Regions from separate parts of the Streptomyces sp. NPDC093546 genome, predicted to be linked through region 3. Evidence: riboswitches for the same ligand, from Rfam matches in the RefSeq annotation. Region 3 holds a riboswitch; each other region holds the start of a gene.
The links. Region 3 has a riboswitch for cobalamin ahead of cobN (cobaltochelatase subunit CobN). Riboswitches for the same ligand answer to the same signal wherever they lie in the genome.

Region 1: linked by a shared signal. The riboswitch ahead of ACIRNI_RS12290 (cobalamin biosynthesis protein) and the one ahead of cobN (cobaltochelatase subunit CobN) in region 3 are both predicted to bind cobalamin.
Region 2: linked by a shared signal. The riboswitch ahead of ACIRNI_RS25465 (energy-coupling factor ABC transporter permease) and the one ahead of cobN (cobaltochelatase subunit CobN) in region 3 are both predicted to bind cobalamin.

Annotation. Positions count from the first base shown of each region.
Region 1 is NZ_JBIWJG010000004.1:577,956-582,666, forward strand. Features, by position in the region: gene ACIRNI_RS12285 (cobyric acid synthase) at 1-813, opposite strand, end outside; gene ACIRNI_RS12290 (cobalamin biosynthesis protein) at 810-1,760, opposite strand; cobalamin riboswitch at 1,872-2,016, opposite strand; gene ACIRNI_RS12295 (hypothetical protein) at 2,156-2,377, opposite strand; gene ACIRNI_RS12300 (anion permease) at 2,390-3,688, opposite strand; gene ACIRNI_RS12305 (class II aldolase/adducin family protein) at 3,981-4,667, shown strand.
Region 2 is NZ_JBIWJG010000013.1:76,573-81,283, reverse strand. Features, by position in the region: gene dhaK (dihydroxyacetone kinase subunit DhaK) at 1-912, shown strand, start outside; gene dhaL (dihydroxyacetone kinase subunit DhaL) at 900-1,547, shown strand; gene ACIRNI_RS25470 (PTS-dependent dihydroxyacetone kinase phosphotransferase subunit DhaM) at 1,544-1,966, shown strand; cobalamin riboswitch at 1,978-2,214, shown strand; gene ACIRNI_RS25465 (energy-coupling factor ABC transporter permease) at 2,244-2,936, shown strand; gene ACIRNI_RS25460 (energy-coupling factor ABC transporter substrate-binding protein) at 2,933-3,313, shown strand; gene cbiQ (cobalt ECF transporter T component CbiQ) at 3,320-4,069, shown strand; gene ACIRNI_RS25450 (ATP-binding cassette domain-containing protein) at 4,066-4,711, shown strand, end outside.
Region 3 is NZ_JBIWJG010000002.1:370,642-375,352, reverse strand. Features, by position in the region: gene cobN (cobaltochelatase subunit CobN) at 1-2,049, opposite strand, end outside; cobalamin riboswitch at 2,085-2,220, opposite strand; gene ACIRNI_RS04795 (hypothetical protein) at 2,257-2,418, opposite strand; gene ACIRNI_RS04790 (cobalamin biosynthesis protein CobG) at 2,407-3,450, shown strand; gene ACIRNI_RS04785 (precorrin-8X methylmutase) at 3,447-4,094, shown strand; gene ACIRNI_RS04780 (precorrin-2 C(20)-methyltransferase) at 4,091-4,711, shown strand, end outside.

The DNA.
Region 1 (4,711 bases), on a different contig from region 3:
CGGTACGGCGCAGACGGCGACCCGCAGCACGTCCTCGCCGACCGGCGGCGCGACGACCGACTCGCGCACCGCGCCCCGCAGCGACACGCGCAGCCCGTCCTCCTCGTCGATGCCGAGGCCGTGCGCGTACGGCAGGACGCCGAAGGTGCGGCGGCCGGTGAGGCCCAGCAGCATGTCCAGGCCCGGCTCCAGCAGCGTCACATCGCCCCGGAACTTGTTCACGAGGTAGCCCGCGACCAGGTTCTGGTCCTCGGGCGCCAGCAGCGCCGTCGTACCGAAGAACTGGGCGAAGACCCCGCCCCGGTCGATGTCGCCGACCACGACGACGGGGAAGCGGGCGGCGCGCGCGATGCCCATGTTGACGATGTCGGTGCGCCGCAGGTTGATCTCGGCGGGGCTGCCCGCTCCCTCGCAGATGACGGCGTCGTACGTGTCGCGCAGCTGCTGGAGGCAGTCCAGGACGGGTTCGAGCAGCTCGCGCTGCTTGCCGCCGTGGTAGCCGCGGGCGCTGAGCTCGCCGACCGGCTTGCCCATCAGCACGACCTGGCTGGAGCGGTCGCTGCCCGGCTTGAGCAGCACCGGGTTCATCAGCGCGGTCGGCTCCACGCGGGCGGCCTGCGCCTGCATGGCCTGCGCCCGGCCGATCTCCGCGCCCTCGCGCGTGACGAAGGAGTTGAGGGACATGTTCTGCCCCTTGAACGGCGCGACCTTCACGCCCTGCCGCACCAGCCAGCGGCAGATGCCGGCCGTGACGACGCTCTTGCCCGCGTCGGACGTGGTGCCCGCGACGAGCAGCCCCCCACCCTTGCTCATGTACGCCTCCGCTTGATCGCCCCGTACGCCAGTCGCCCACCCGCGCACACCGCGAGCGTGAGGGCGCTCACCCGGCGCGACAGCCGCACCGCGTGCTCGATGTCCGCCACCTCGACGTCCCGCCCGCCGCCGTTGAGCACCGGCCGGTGCTCGACCCGTCCGCCGTACGAGAGCGTGCCGCCGAGCCGTACGCCCAGCGCGCCGGCGAACGCCGCCTCGACCGGGCCCGCGTTGGGGCTCGGGTGCTTGGCGGCGTCGGCCCGCCAGGCGCGTACCGCGCCGCGCGGGTTCCCGCCCGCGACCGCCGCCAGGGCGGCCGTCAGCCGGGCGCCGGGCCAGCCGGCCACGTCGTCGAGGCGCGCCGAGGCCCAGCCGAAGCGGCGGTACTTCGGCGACTTGTGGCCGACCATCGCGTCCAGCGTGTTCACCGCCCGGAAGGCGACGAGCCCGGGTACGCCGCCGACCGCGCCCCAGACGAGGGCGCCGACGACGGCGTCGGAGGTGTTCTCGGCGACGGACTCCACGACGGCGCGGGCGATGCCGGGGCCGTCCAGGGCCTGCGGGTCGCGCCCGCACAGGTGCGGCAGCCGCTCTCGGGCCACCTCCAGGTCCCCGGCGGCCAGCGCGCCGCCGATGGCGCGGGCCTCGCGGCCCAGCGTCGTACCGCCGACGACGGACCACACGGTGGCGGCGGTCAGCGCGACGGACGCGGCGCGCCGCCCGCGGACCGCGCGGGCCGCGAGCGCCGCCGCACCGGCCGCGCCTCCGGCGCACACGGCGGCGTGCAGCGCACCCCAGGCGCGGTCGTCGCGCCACAGCGCGCGCTCCACGCGGGCGGCCGTGCGCCCGAAGGCGGCCACGGGGTGCCCGCGGCGGGGGTCGGCGAGGAGCAGGTCGGCGGCGAGCCCGACGGCCGCGCCGTACGCGAAGACGCGGTCACCGCGCATGGGTGCTCGATGGGCTGGAGGCTTCCGGGGCTTCCTGAGCTTTCAGGGCTTCCGGGGCAGCGCGAAGGCAGCCGGGCATGGCGATGTCCTCACTCAGGGTCCGCGCCCTGGCTCGACGTGACCGGCGACGAGAGTTCCTGACTCATCCGGCCCTGGGGACTGCCCGGGGCCGGACTCACAGTGGCGGGACCGCGCCGGATTCGCACCGGCTTCCTCTTCTGCCGCCGTAAATGGCCCCGGCAGTCCACCACGCTCCGCGAACGCCCGTCAACTCGCCGCTGACCTGCGGTCGGAGAGTGTGCTGCGCCCCACAGAACGTGGCAGGGCCGCCGGAACGCGGCAGGGCCGGCCGCACCCGTGAAGGTGCGACCGGCCCGGAGCCGGACGTTCACACGTCAGGTCACGATCAGGTAGATCCCGAAGGTGATCGCCGCCGCGCAGACCGCGAAGGCCGCGTACGCGCCGGTGCGGGCGAGGACGGCCGAGCCACCGCTCGCCGCCGCCTGCTCCTGCTTGGAGAGGCCGAGGATGCCGAGGGTGAACAGGCCCACCAGTGCGACGGTGGCCAGGAGGCTCACGCCGAACACGGAGCCGAGAGCTGCCCAGTCGATCTTCATGCTGTTCTTTCCTTACACCGTGGCGGCGGGTGCGGGTGCGGCCGCGGCCGCCGGGGAGGTCTCCGGCGCCGTCGCCGGGATGGTGGCCTGGAGGTCGGCGGTGAGGTCACCGGCGGTCATGGCGACGGTGCCGGCCGGGGGAGGGGTGACGGCCGCGATGGCGGTGGTCACGACGCCCGCGGGCTCGCTGTCGCCGTCGGCCGTGGCGGTGTCGACGTCGTTGACGTTGGTGTGGTCGACGACCTGGCGGCGCGAGATGAACCAGATCGCGGCGCAGGAGGCGATCAGGAAGACCACGACGGCGGCGACGCCCCAGTCACCCTGGCGGGTGACGAGCTCCGAGCCCGCGGCGACCAGACCGGCGGCCGGCAGGGTCAGGCCCCAGGCGACGAACATCCGGGTGGCGGTGGACCAGCGGACGACGCCGCCCTTGCGGCCGAGGCCCGCGCCCATCACGGCGCCGGAGCAGGAGTGCGTCGTCGAGAGCGAGAAGCCCAGGTTCGAAGAGGCGAGGATGACGGTGGCCGCGCTGGTCTGGGCGGCGAAGCCCTGCTGCGGCTGGAGGTCGGTGAGGCCCTTGCCCATGGTGCGGATGATGCGCCAGCCGCCGAGGTAGGTGCCGAGCGCGATGGCCAGACCGGCGGAGACGATCACCCAGAGGGGCGGGTTGGAGCCGGGGGCGAGGATGCCGCCGGCGACCAGGGCCAGGGTGATGATGCCCATCGTCTTCTGGGCGTCGTTGGTGCCGTGGGCGAGCGAGACGAGGCCCGCGGAGGCGATCTGCCCGGCGCGGTAGCCCTTGCGGCCGGTCTTCTCGTCGATGTTCGCGCCGGCCTTGTACGTCAGCCGGGTGGCGAGCATCGCGGCGAGGCCGGCGACGAGCGGCGCGGCGACGGCCGGGATGAGGACCTTGGTGACGACGACGCCGCCGTTGACGCCGCTCAGGCCGACCGAGGCGATGGTGGCGCCGACGAGGCCGCCCATGAGGGCGTGCGAGGAGCTGGAGGGCAGGCCCACCAGCCAGGTCAGGAGGTTCCAGAGGATGGCGCCGACGAGCGCCGCGAAGATCACCTCTGGGCTGATTCCTTCTTCGTTGACCAGGCCGCTGGAGATCGTCTTGGCGACCTCGACGGACAGGAACGCGCCGACCAGGTTGAGCACGGCGGACATGGCCACCGCCGTCTTGGGCTTCAGGGCGCCGGTCGAGATGGTCGTGGCCATCGCGTTGGCGGTGTCATGGAAACCGTTCGTGAAATCGAACACGAGAGCTGTCACGACCACAATGGCGAGCAGCAGCGTGATGTGTTCCATTTACCCAGGCAATCGTTCGACGTCAGTGGCTCGGCGAACGTAAGCAACCTGAGTGAACGGAAGGTGAACTGGGTCCGGCATCATGGTGACCGAAGATCCGGAAGCGCTGCCACCGCTTCGTCGTCGGTGCCCCGCCGGGCGGGCGGGATGCCCGTATCCACGGGCTTTTTCCGCCGTTCACCCGGTTCGCGCCGGTGGCCGGGGATGTCGGTCGAGGCTCGGACGACGAGATTTTTGTCATCTGATCGACTTCCGGTAGGCCGTCGTCGTACGGCCTGACAGGATCGGTGCCATGACACAGGAAACGGTCGAGCAGGGGACCGGGCAGGCGGTCGAGCGGGCCTGGGACGCGCTGGTGGCCACCGCCCGCAGGACGGTCGCCGACGGCCTGGTCGTCGGCACCTCCGGCAACGTCTCCGCCCGGGTCGGCGACCTCGTCCTCGTCACCCCCAGCGGCGTGCCGTACGACCGGCTCACCCCGGCCGACCTCACCGCCGTCGACCTCGACGGCACACAGGTACGCGGAACCCTCACGCCCACCAGCGAGCTCCCCATGCACCTGGCGGTCTACCGCCACACCCCGGCCCGCGCGGTCGTCCACACCCACGCGGTCCACGCCACGGCGGTCTCCACCCTCGTCCCCGAGCTGCCCCCGATCCACTACATGGCGGGGGCCCTCGGCGGCCCCGTCCGCGTCGCCCCGTACGCCCTCTACGGCACGGAGGAACTGGCCCGGAACATGCTGCGCGCCCTGGAGGGCCGCACGGGCTGCCTGCTGGGCAACCACGGAACCGTCACCTACGGCGACACCCTCGACCAGGCGTACGACCGCACCGCGCAGCTGGAGTGGATGTGCCGCCTCTGGCTCACCGCCACCTCCGTGCCCGGCCGCACCCCGGCACTGCTGTCCGCCGCGGAGCTCGACGAGGCGGCCGGCAAGCTCCGCGGGTACGGTCAGTCGCGCCGAGCGCCACGGTGAGCACGGGGCGAGGGCGCGCGACCGTGCCCCCGGCGGCCCACGCC
Region 2 (4,711 bases), on a different contig from region 3:
GTGGACGTGGAGAACCGGATCGTCGTACGGCGTGACGCCCCGGTCGAGGGGAAGGTGGCGCTGGTGTCGGGGGGCGGGTCCGGGCATGAGCCGTTGCATGCCGGGTTCGTCGGGGCGGGGATGCTGGCGGCGGCCGCCGCCGGCGAGGTGTTCACGAGTCCCGTGCCCGAGCAGATGGTGCGGGCCGCGGCGGCCGTGGACAGCGGGCGCGGCGTGCTGTTCGTCGTCAAGAACTACACCGGTGACGTACTGAACTTCGAGATGGCGGCCGAACTCGCCGAGGACGAGGGCGTACAGGTCGCCAAGGTGCTGGTCGACGACGATGTCGCGGTGGCCGACAGTACGTACACGGCCGGGCGGCGCGGGACCGGGGCCACGCTGTTCGTGGAGAAGATCGCGGGCGCGGCCGCCGAGGAGGGGGCGCCGCTGGAGCGTGTGGAGGCGATCGCGCGCCGGGTGAACGCCGCGTCGCGCAGCTTCGGGGTGGCGCTCAGCGCGTGCAGTACGCCGGCGAAGGGCGGGCCCACGTTCGATCTGCCGCCGGGCGAGTTGGAGCTGGGCGTCGGCATCCACGGCGAGCCGGGGCGCGAGCGGCGGGCCATGATGACCTCCCGGGAGATCGCCGACTTCGCCGTCGACGCCGTCCTGGAGGACCTGCGGCCCGGCGGGCCGGTGCTGCTGCTGGTGAACGGCATGGGGGCGACTCCGTTGCTGGAGTTGTACGGGTTCAACGCCGAGGTGCACCGGGTGCTGCGCGAGCGCGGCGTGCCGGTGGCTCGTACCCTCGTCGGGAACTACGTGACGTCGCTGGACATGGCGGGCTGCTCGGTCACGCTGTGCGAGGCCGACGAGGAGATGCTGCGGCTGTGGGACGCGCCGGTGCGGACGGCCGCTCTGCGATGGGGGATGTGAGGACCGTGACGCCCGTGACGCTCGACAGGGACTTCTTCCGGCGCTGGATGGCGGCCGCCGCGGCCGCCGTGGAGCGCGAGGCGGACCGGCTCACCGAACTGGACTCGGCCATCGGCGACGCCGACCACGGGGCCAACCTGCGGCGCGGGTTCGCGGCGGTGGCCGAGGTGCTGGACAAAGAGCCGCCCGCGACTCCCGGCGCGGTGCTCGTGCTCGCCGGGCGGCAGCTGATCTCGACCGTGGGCGGGGCGTCGGGGCCGCTGTACGGGACGCTGCTGCGGCGCGCCGGAAAGGCGCTGGGCGACGCCGCCGAGGTGACTCCCGCCGCGCTGGCCGAGGCGCTGCGCGCGGGCGTGGCCGCGGTGGCGCAGCTCGGCGGGGCGAAGGCCGGGGACAAGACGATGCTCGACGCGCTGGAGCCGGCCGTCGAGGCGCTCGGCGCCGCCCCGCCGGGCGAGGCGTTCGCCGCGGCGGCGCGGGCGGCCGAGGAGGGCGCCCTCGGGACCGTACCGATGCAGGCCCGCAAGGGCAGGGCCAGCTATCTCGGGGAGCGCAGCATCGGGCACCAGGACCCGGGGGCGGCGTCCTCGGCGCTGCTGATCGCGGCGCTGCGGGAAGCGGAGGCCGCCCGGTGAGCGGGGGCGCGGGCGCGGGCGGGCGCGTGGGCATCGTCCTGGTGTCGCACAGCGCGGCGGTCGCGTCGTCGGTGGCCGAGCTGGCGAAGGGCCTCGCGGGCGGCGGCGGGACCGCGCCCGTGGCCGCCGCGGGCGGCACCGCGGACGGCGGGCTCGGCACCAGCGCCGAGCTGATCGCCGAGGCGGCGGCGTCGGTCGACGCCGGGGCGGGCGTGGCCGTCCTGGTCGACCTCGGCAGTGCCGTGCTGACGGTGAAGGCGCTGCTGGCGGAGGGCGACGAGCTTCCCGAGGGCACGCGGCTGGTCGACGCGCCGTTCGTGGAGGGCGCGGTGGCGGTCGTGGTCACCGCCTCGGCGGGCGGCGACCTGGAGGCCGTGGTGGCGGCCGCGTCGGAGGCGTACGGCTATCGCAAGGAGTGACCGCGTGCGGGACGGGTTGTGATGTACCTGGTCAACGCACTAGTGTCGCAGGGCCTTGGTGTACGGGAAACCGGTGCGGTACCGGTGCGGCCCTCGCCACTGTGATCGGGAAGTCCGGCTCCACTTCCGGGGAAACCACCCCGGGAAGCCACTGGAACCCCACGGGAGACCGTGGTGTCCGGGAAGGCGGAGCCGCGGCGTTGCATGACCCGTCAGCCAGGAGACCGGCCAGGGCGCGTTGTCCATCCACGAGGTGCTGGAGAGGGTCTCCCACATCATGCATATCGCCGAGGGGTACCTGCCCCCTGTGCACGCGGTCGCCTGGACCGTCGCCGCCGCCCCTTTCGTCGCCCATGGCGTCCGGGCCCTGACCCGCGAGGTCAAGGCCCATCCCGAATCGACTCTCCTGCTCGGCGCGTCCGGCGCCTTCACCTTCGTCCTGTCCGCCCTGAAGCTGCCCTCCGTGACGGGCAGTTGCTCCCACCCGACCGGGACGGGGCTGGGCGCGATCCTGTTCCGGCCGCCGATCATGGCGGTGCTCGGCACCATCACGCTCCTCTTCCAGGCGCTGCTGCTGGCGCACGGCGGGCTCACCACGCTGGGCGCCAACGCCTTCTCGATGGCGGTCGTCGGGCCGTGGGCCGGTTTCGCGACGTACTGGCTGCTGCGCCGCTTCGACGTGCCGCTGATGGTGAGCGTGTTCTTCGGGGCGTTCGTCGCCGACCTGTCCACGTACTGCGTCACCAGCGTGCAGCTGGCGCTGGCGTTCCCCGACCCGGCGAGCGGCTTCGCCGGGGCGCTGGCGAAGTTCGGCGGGATCTTCGCCGTCACGCAGCTTCCGCTGGCCGTGAGCGAGGGCCTGCTCACCGTGCTGGTGATGCGGCTGCTGACGCAGTCCAGCAAGGGCGATCTGGCCCGCCTCGGTGTGCTGCCGACGCACCCCGTGAAGAAGGAGGCCGTGGCGCGATGAGCCGTAACGCCAGGATCAACACGCTGCTGCTGCTCGTCGTCGTGGCGCTCGCCGTGCTCCCGCTCGCGCTGGGCATGGGCGACCACAAGGAGGAGCCGTTCACGGGCGCGGACGGCCAGGCCGAGACCGCCATCACCGAGCTGAAGCCGGACTACGAGCCGTGGTTCAGCCCGCTGTACGAGCCGCCGTCCGGTGAGATCGAGTCGGCGCTCTTCTCGCTCCAGGCCGCGATCGGCGCGGGCGTGCTGGCGTACTACTTCGGGCTGCGGCGCGGCCGCAGGCAGGGTGAGGCGCGGGCGCTGGACCGGACCGCCGGTACCGCCGACACGGCCCGCACGGCCGAAGACGCCGAAGTCTCCCGGACGACGGTCGAGTAGCCGCCCGTGCTGCCGATCGACGCGGCGGCGCACAGCAGTCGCTGGCGCCGCCGTCACCCGTGCGAGAAGGCCGTGCTCGGCTTCGGTCTGACGGTCCTCGCGATCTGTCTGCCGCCGTGGCCGGGGGCCGTGCTGGTGGCCGCCGCCACCCTCGCCGTGCTGCTGGGCCCGGCCGGTGTCGGCCGCCGGCAGCTGTGGCGGGCGTTCCGCGTGCCGCTGCGCTTCTGCGTCACGGGCGCGGTACCGCTGCTGTTCCAGGTCGGCGGCCCGGAAGGGTGGGTGGCGCTCGCGCCGGACGGTCCCGTGCACGCCGGGCAGCTGCTGCTGCGGACGTCGGCGGCGTCGCTCGGGGTGCTGCTGTTCGCGTTCACGACGCCGGTCTCGGACGTGCTGCCCCGGCTGGTGCGGGCGGGAGTGCCGGCGCCGGTGGTGGATGTGGCGCTGGTGATGTACCGGATCAGTTTCCTGCTGCTGGACGCCGTGCGGCGGATCCGGGAGGCGCAGGCGGCGCGGCTCGGGCTGACCAGCCGGGCGGCCGCCTGGCGGTCGCTGGCGGGGCTCGGCGCGACGGCGTTCGTCCGCGCCTTCGACCGGGCGGCGCGGCTCCAGACCGGGCTGGCCGGGCGTGGTTACGACGGCACGCTGCGCGTGCTGGTGCCGGAGGCGGCGGTCTCCCGGCGGTTCCTGGCCGCGACGGGCGCCCTGCTGGCGGGGCTCGTCGCCGTCACCCTCGTACTCGAAAGGTTCCTGCCATGAAGCGTGACGCCGTCGTGGAACTGGTCGGTGCGGGATTCGCCTACGACCACGGGCCCGCCGTGCTGTCGGGCATCGACTTCGCCGTGCCGGAGCGGCGCGCGATCGCGCTGCTCGGCCGCAACGGCAGCGGCAAGACCACGATGCTGCGGCTGCTGAGCGGCGGCCTGCGGTGTGCGAGCGGGCGGCTGCTGCTGGCGGGCGAGGACGTGTCGTACGACAGGAAGGGGCTGACCCGGCTGCGGACGACCGTGCAGCTGGTGGTGCAGGACCCGGACGACCAGCTGTTCGCGGCGTCGGTGGGGCAGGACGTGTCGTTCGGGCCGATGAACCTGGGCCTGGCGGAGGCGGAGGTGCGCGCCCGGGTGCGCGAGGCCCTGGAGGCGCTGGACATCACGGCGCTGGAGGACCGGCCGACGCATCTGCTGTCGTACGGGCAGCGCAAGCGGGCGGCGATCGCGGGCGCGGTCGCGATGCGCCCCCGGGTGCTGATCCTCGACGAGCCGACGGCGGGCCTGGACCCGCACGGCCAGGAGCGGCTGCTGGAGGTGCTGGACCGGCTGCGGGCGTCCGGGACGACGGTCGTGATGGCCACGCACGACGTGGACCTGGCGCTGCGCTGGGCGGACGACGCGGCGGTGCTCA
Region 3 (4,711 bases):
GAGGACCAGGTTCACGCGCTCGGGGCCGGTCGGGGCGCCGCCCAGCACGTGCAGGCCGTCGCGGATCTGCGCGTCCTTGACCTCGCAGAGCCAGCCGTCGACGTGAAGCAGGAAGTCGTCGAAGCCGTCGTCGTCCGGCCGGTCCTCCAGGCCCAGGTCGTGGTCGAGCCGGGCGGCCTGGATCAGCGTCCAGATCTGGGCGCGGATGGCGGGCAGCTTGGCCGGGTCCATGGCGGAGATCTGCGCGTACTCGTCGAGCAGCTGCTCCAGGCGCGTGATGTCGCCGTACGACTCGGCGCGCGCCATCGGCGGCACCAGGTGGTCGATGAGCGTGGCGTGGGCGCGGCGCTTGGCCTGGGTGCCCTCGCCCGGGTCGTTCACCAGGAACGGGTAGATCAGCGGCAGGTCGCCGAGCGCGGCGTCCGGGCCGCAGGCGGCGGACAGGCCGGCGTTCTTGCCGGGCAGCCACTCCAGGTTGCCGTGCTTGCCGAGGTGGACCATGGCGTCCGCCCCGAAACCGCCGTCGTCCTCGGACGTGGCGATCCAGCGGTACGCGGCGAGGTAGTGGTGCGACGGCGGCAGATCGGGGTCGTGGTAGATCGCGATCGGGTTCTCGCCGAAGCCGCGCGGCGGCTGGATGAGGATGAGGAGGTTCCCGCGCCGCAGGGCGGCGAGGACGATGTCGCCCTCGGGGTTGCGGGAGCGGTCCAGGAACATCTCGCCGGGCGGCGGGCCCCAGTGCTGCTCGACGCCGTCCCTGAGTTCCTGCGGCAGGGTGGCGTACCAGCGCTTGTAGTCGGCGGCCGGGATGCGCACCGGGTTGCGGGCGAGCTGCTCCTCGGTGAGCCACTCCTGGTCGTGGCCACCCGCCTCGATGAGCGCGTAGATCAGCTCGTCGCCGTCGCCGGAGGCGAGGCCGGGGACTTCGTCCGTACCGAAGTCGTAGCCCTCCTCGCGCAGGCGGCGCAGCAGCGCGACGGCGGAGGCGGGGGTGTCGAGGCCGACGGCGTTGCCGATGCGGGAGTGCTTGGTGGGGTACGCGGAGAGGACCAGCGCCAGGCGCTTGGCGGCGTTCGGGATGTGGCGCAGGCGGGCGTGGCGTACGGCGATCCCGGCCACGCGCGCGGCGCGCTCGGCGTCGGCGACGTACGCAGGCAGGCCGTCGGCGTCGATCTCCTTGAAGGAGAACGGCACGGTGATGAGGCGCCCGTCGAACTCGGGGACCGCGACCTGGCTGGCGGCGTCGAGCGGCGAGAGCCCCTCGTCGTTCTCCTCCCAGGCAGAGCGCGAGCCGGTCAGGCACAGGGCCTGGAGGATGGGGACGTCGAGCGCGGCGAGCGCGCCCGCGTCCCAGGACTCGTCGTCGCCGCCCGCCTGCGCCTCGGCGGGCTTGGTGCCGCCGGCGGCGAGGACGGTGGTGACGACGGCGTCGGCGGTGCGCAGGGTGTCCAGCAGCTCGGGCTCGGGGGCCCGCAGGGACGCCACGTAGAGGGGGAGGGCCTGGCCGCCCGCGTCCTCGACGGCGTCGCACAGGGTGTGGACGAACGTGGTGTTCCCGCTCATGTGGTGCGCGCGGTAGTACAGCACCGCGACGGTCGGGCCGGTGGTGGTGCGGTGCTCGCGCTCCAGGGGGCCCCAGGTGGGCGCGGCGGCAGGCGGCTCGAAGCCGTGGCCGGTGAGGAGGACCGTGTCGGACAGGAAGCGGGCGAGCTGCTCCAGGTTGTCCGGGCCGCCGTGGGCGAGGTAGGCGTGGGCCTCGGCCGCGATGCCGATGGGGACGGTGGAGGTCTCCATCAGCTGGGCGTCGGGGGCCTGTTCGCCGGTGAGCACGACCAGCGGCTTGCCGGTCTCCCTCAGCGTCTGAAGGCCGTCCTCCCAGGCGCGGATGCCGCCGAGGAGGCGTACGACGACGAGGTCCACGCCGTCGAGGAGGCCGGGGAGGTCGTCCAGCAGGAGCCGGGCGGGGTTGGCGAACCGGTACGCGACCGGGCCTCCGGCCGCGCGGGCGCTCAGCAGGTCGGTGTCGGAGTGCGACAGCAGCAGGATCACAGCGTGCCGGGCCTTCCTCGGGGTGTCCTCGCCCCGGGTGGTCGTGGGTGGCGGGAGTTCCTGACTCGTCCGTTGTCTCCGTTGCCGGCGGACTCACAGTGGCGGGACCGCGCCGGATTCCCACCGGGCTTCCTCCCTAGGGCCCTGGGACCCTGTGCCGTCTGCATAGTAGAGGCTGCGCGTATGCTCGCCGCCATGCCGCCCAGCTCACCAATGCCTCAGGACCGGGGCGAAGCTCACATACGGGACAGCGCGCGCGACCGCGTCCGCGACCGTGGTGACGCGTGCCCCGGTGCGCTGCGGCTGCACCGGGCCGACGACGGCGCGCTCGCCCGACTCCGCCTTCCCACAGGTGTCTTGACGCCGCATCAGGTGTCGGTGCTGGCCGACACGGCGGACCGGCTCGGCGACGGGCACCTCTCCCTCACCTCGCGCGGCAACCTCGAACTGCGGGGCCTCGGCGAGGGCTGCGGGCTCGGGCTGGCGGAGCTGCTGCGGGACGCCGGGCTGCTGCCGGACTCCGAACGGCACGAGCGCGTACGGAACATGGTCGTCTCGCCGCTCGCGGGCGCGGAGGTGCGGGCGTGGGCCACGCGCCTGGACGCGCTGCTGTGCGCCGAGGAGTGGACGCTGGAGCTGTCCGGCCGCTTCCTGTTCGCCGTGGACGACGGCCGGGGGGACGTGGCGGCGCTGGCCCCGGATGTGACGTTGCTCGCAGAGCCGTCGGACACGGCTCTCGTGCAGGCCGGCCCGGCTGCGTACCGCGTCTCCGCGGCCGACGCGCCGCGCGCCGCGCTGGCGGCGGCGGAGGCGTTCCTCGCGGCGGCCCGGGAGGCGGGCACGGGCGCGTGGCGGGTGCGGGAGCTGCCGGCGGGGCAGGACGTGGACGTGGCCGGACACGTGCGGCGGGCTTCGATCGCTGCGGAGCACGTACCGGATGCGGTGCTTCCGGCGGGTGGCGCGCTCGCCCCCGGGCTGATCGGTGCCTCACCGCCGGGAGTCTCGGTCCTGGCCCGGCTGGGCCGGGTGACGACCGCGCAGTTCCGCGCGCTGCTGCCGGCCGAGGAGGTGCGCGTCACGCCGTGGCGCGGCTTCGTACTGCCGGGCTTCCCGGACCGGGCGGCGGCCGAGGAGCGGCTGCACGCCCTGGACCTCGCCGGATTCATCACCCGCGCCGACTCGCCGTGGGTCGGCGTGACCGCCTGCACCGGCCGCCCCGGCTGCGCGAAGTCCCTGGCCGACGTACGGGCGGACGCGCGCCCGATGGCGGTGGACGGCGGCCTGCCCGTCCACTGGTCGGGCTGCGCGCGCCGGTGCGGACACCCGCAGGGCGCGTGGGTGGACGTGGTGGCGACCGCCGAAGGCGCGTACCAGACGACCGTACAAAAACCGACAGGATGAGCGAGAGCAGAGTGTTCGACTACGAGAAGGACGGGGCGGAGATCTACCGCCAGTCCTTTGCCACGATCCGCGCCGAGGCGGATCTCGCGGGTCTCCCCGCCGACGTCAGCCAGGTCGCCGTGCGGATGATCCACGCCTGCGGCATGGTCGACCTCGTCCGCGACCTCGCCTACACGCCGGACGTCGTCGCCCGCGCCCGTGAGGCGCTGCGCGCCGGGGCGCCGATCCTCTGCGACGCGCAGATGGTCGCGAGCGGCGTCACGCGCAAGCGGCTGCCCGCCGACAACGACGTGGTCTGCACCCTCTCCGACCCGTCCGTGCCGGCCCTCGCCGCCGAACTGGGCACCACGCGCAGCGCGGCCGCGCTGGAGCTGTGGCGCGACCGCCTGGAGGGCTCGGTCGTCGCCATAGGCAACGCGCCCACCGCGCTCTTCCGGCTCCTGGAGATGATCGACGCGGGCGCGCCGCGCCCGGCGGCGGTGCTCGGCATCCCGGTCGGCTTCATCGGCGCGGCCGAGTCGAAGGACGCGCTGGCGGACCGGCCCGATATCGAGCACCTGGTGGTGCGCGGTCGGCGTGGCGGCAGCGCGATGGCGGCGGCGGCGATCAACGCGATCGCACACGAGGCGGAGATCCAGGCATGACGGGCACGACGGGCATGAGCGGCAAGCTGTACGGGGTCGGGCTCGGCCCCGGCGACCCGAACCTGATGACGGTGGCGGCGGTCAAGGCCATCGCGGGCGCCGATGTGATCGCGTACCACTGCGCGCGCCACGGCCGTTCGATCGCCCGGTCCATCGCGGCGGAGCACATCCGCGAGGACCAGATCGAAGAGCGCCTGATGTACCCGCTGACGGTGGAGACCACCGACCACCCGGGTGGTTACCGGGGCGCGCTGAACGACTTCTACGAGGAGGCGTCGGCCCGGCTGGCCGCCCACCTGGACGCGGGCCGCACGGTCGCGGTCCTGGCGGAGGGCGACCCGCTCTTCTACGGCTCGTACCAGCACATGCACAAGCGCCTGGCTCACCGCTACGACACCGAGGTCATCCCGGGCGTCACCTCGGTGAGCGCGGCGGCGGCGCGGCTCGGGGAGCCGCTGTGCGAGGCCGAAGAGGTCCTCACGATCATCCCCGGCACGCTGCCGGAGGACGAGCTGACGGCGCGGCTGGCGGCCACGGACTCGGCGGTCGTGATGAAGCTCGGACGGACCTTCCCGACGGTGCGCCGCGCGCTGGAGCGGGCGGGCCGGCTGGAGGAC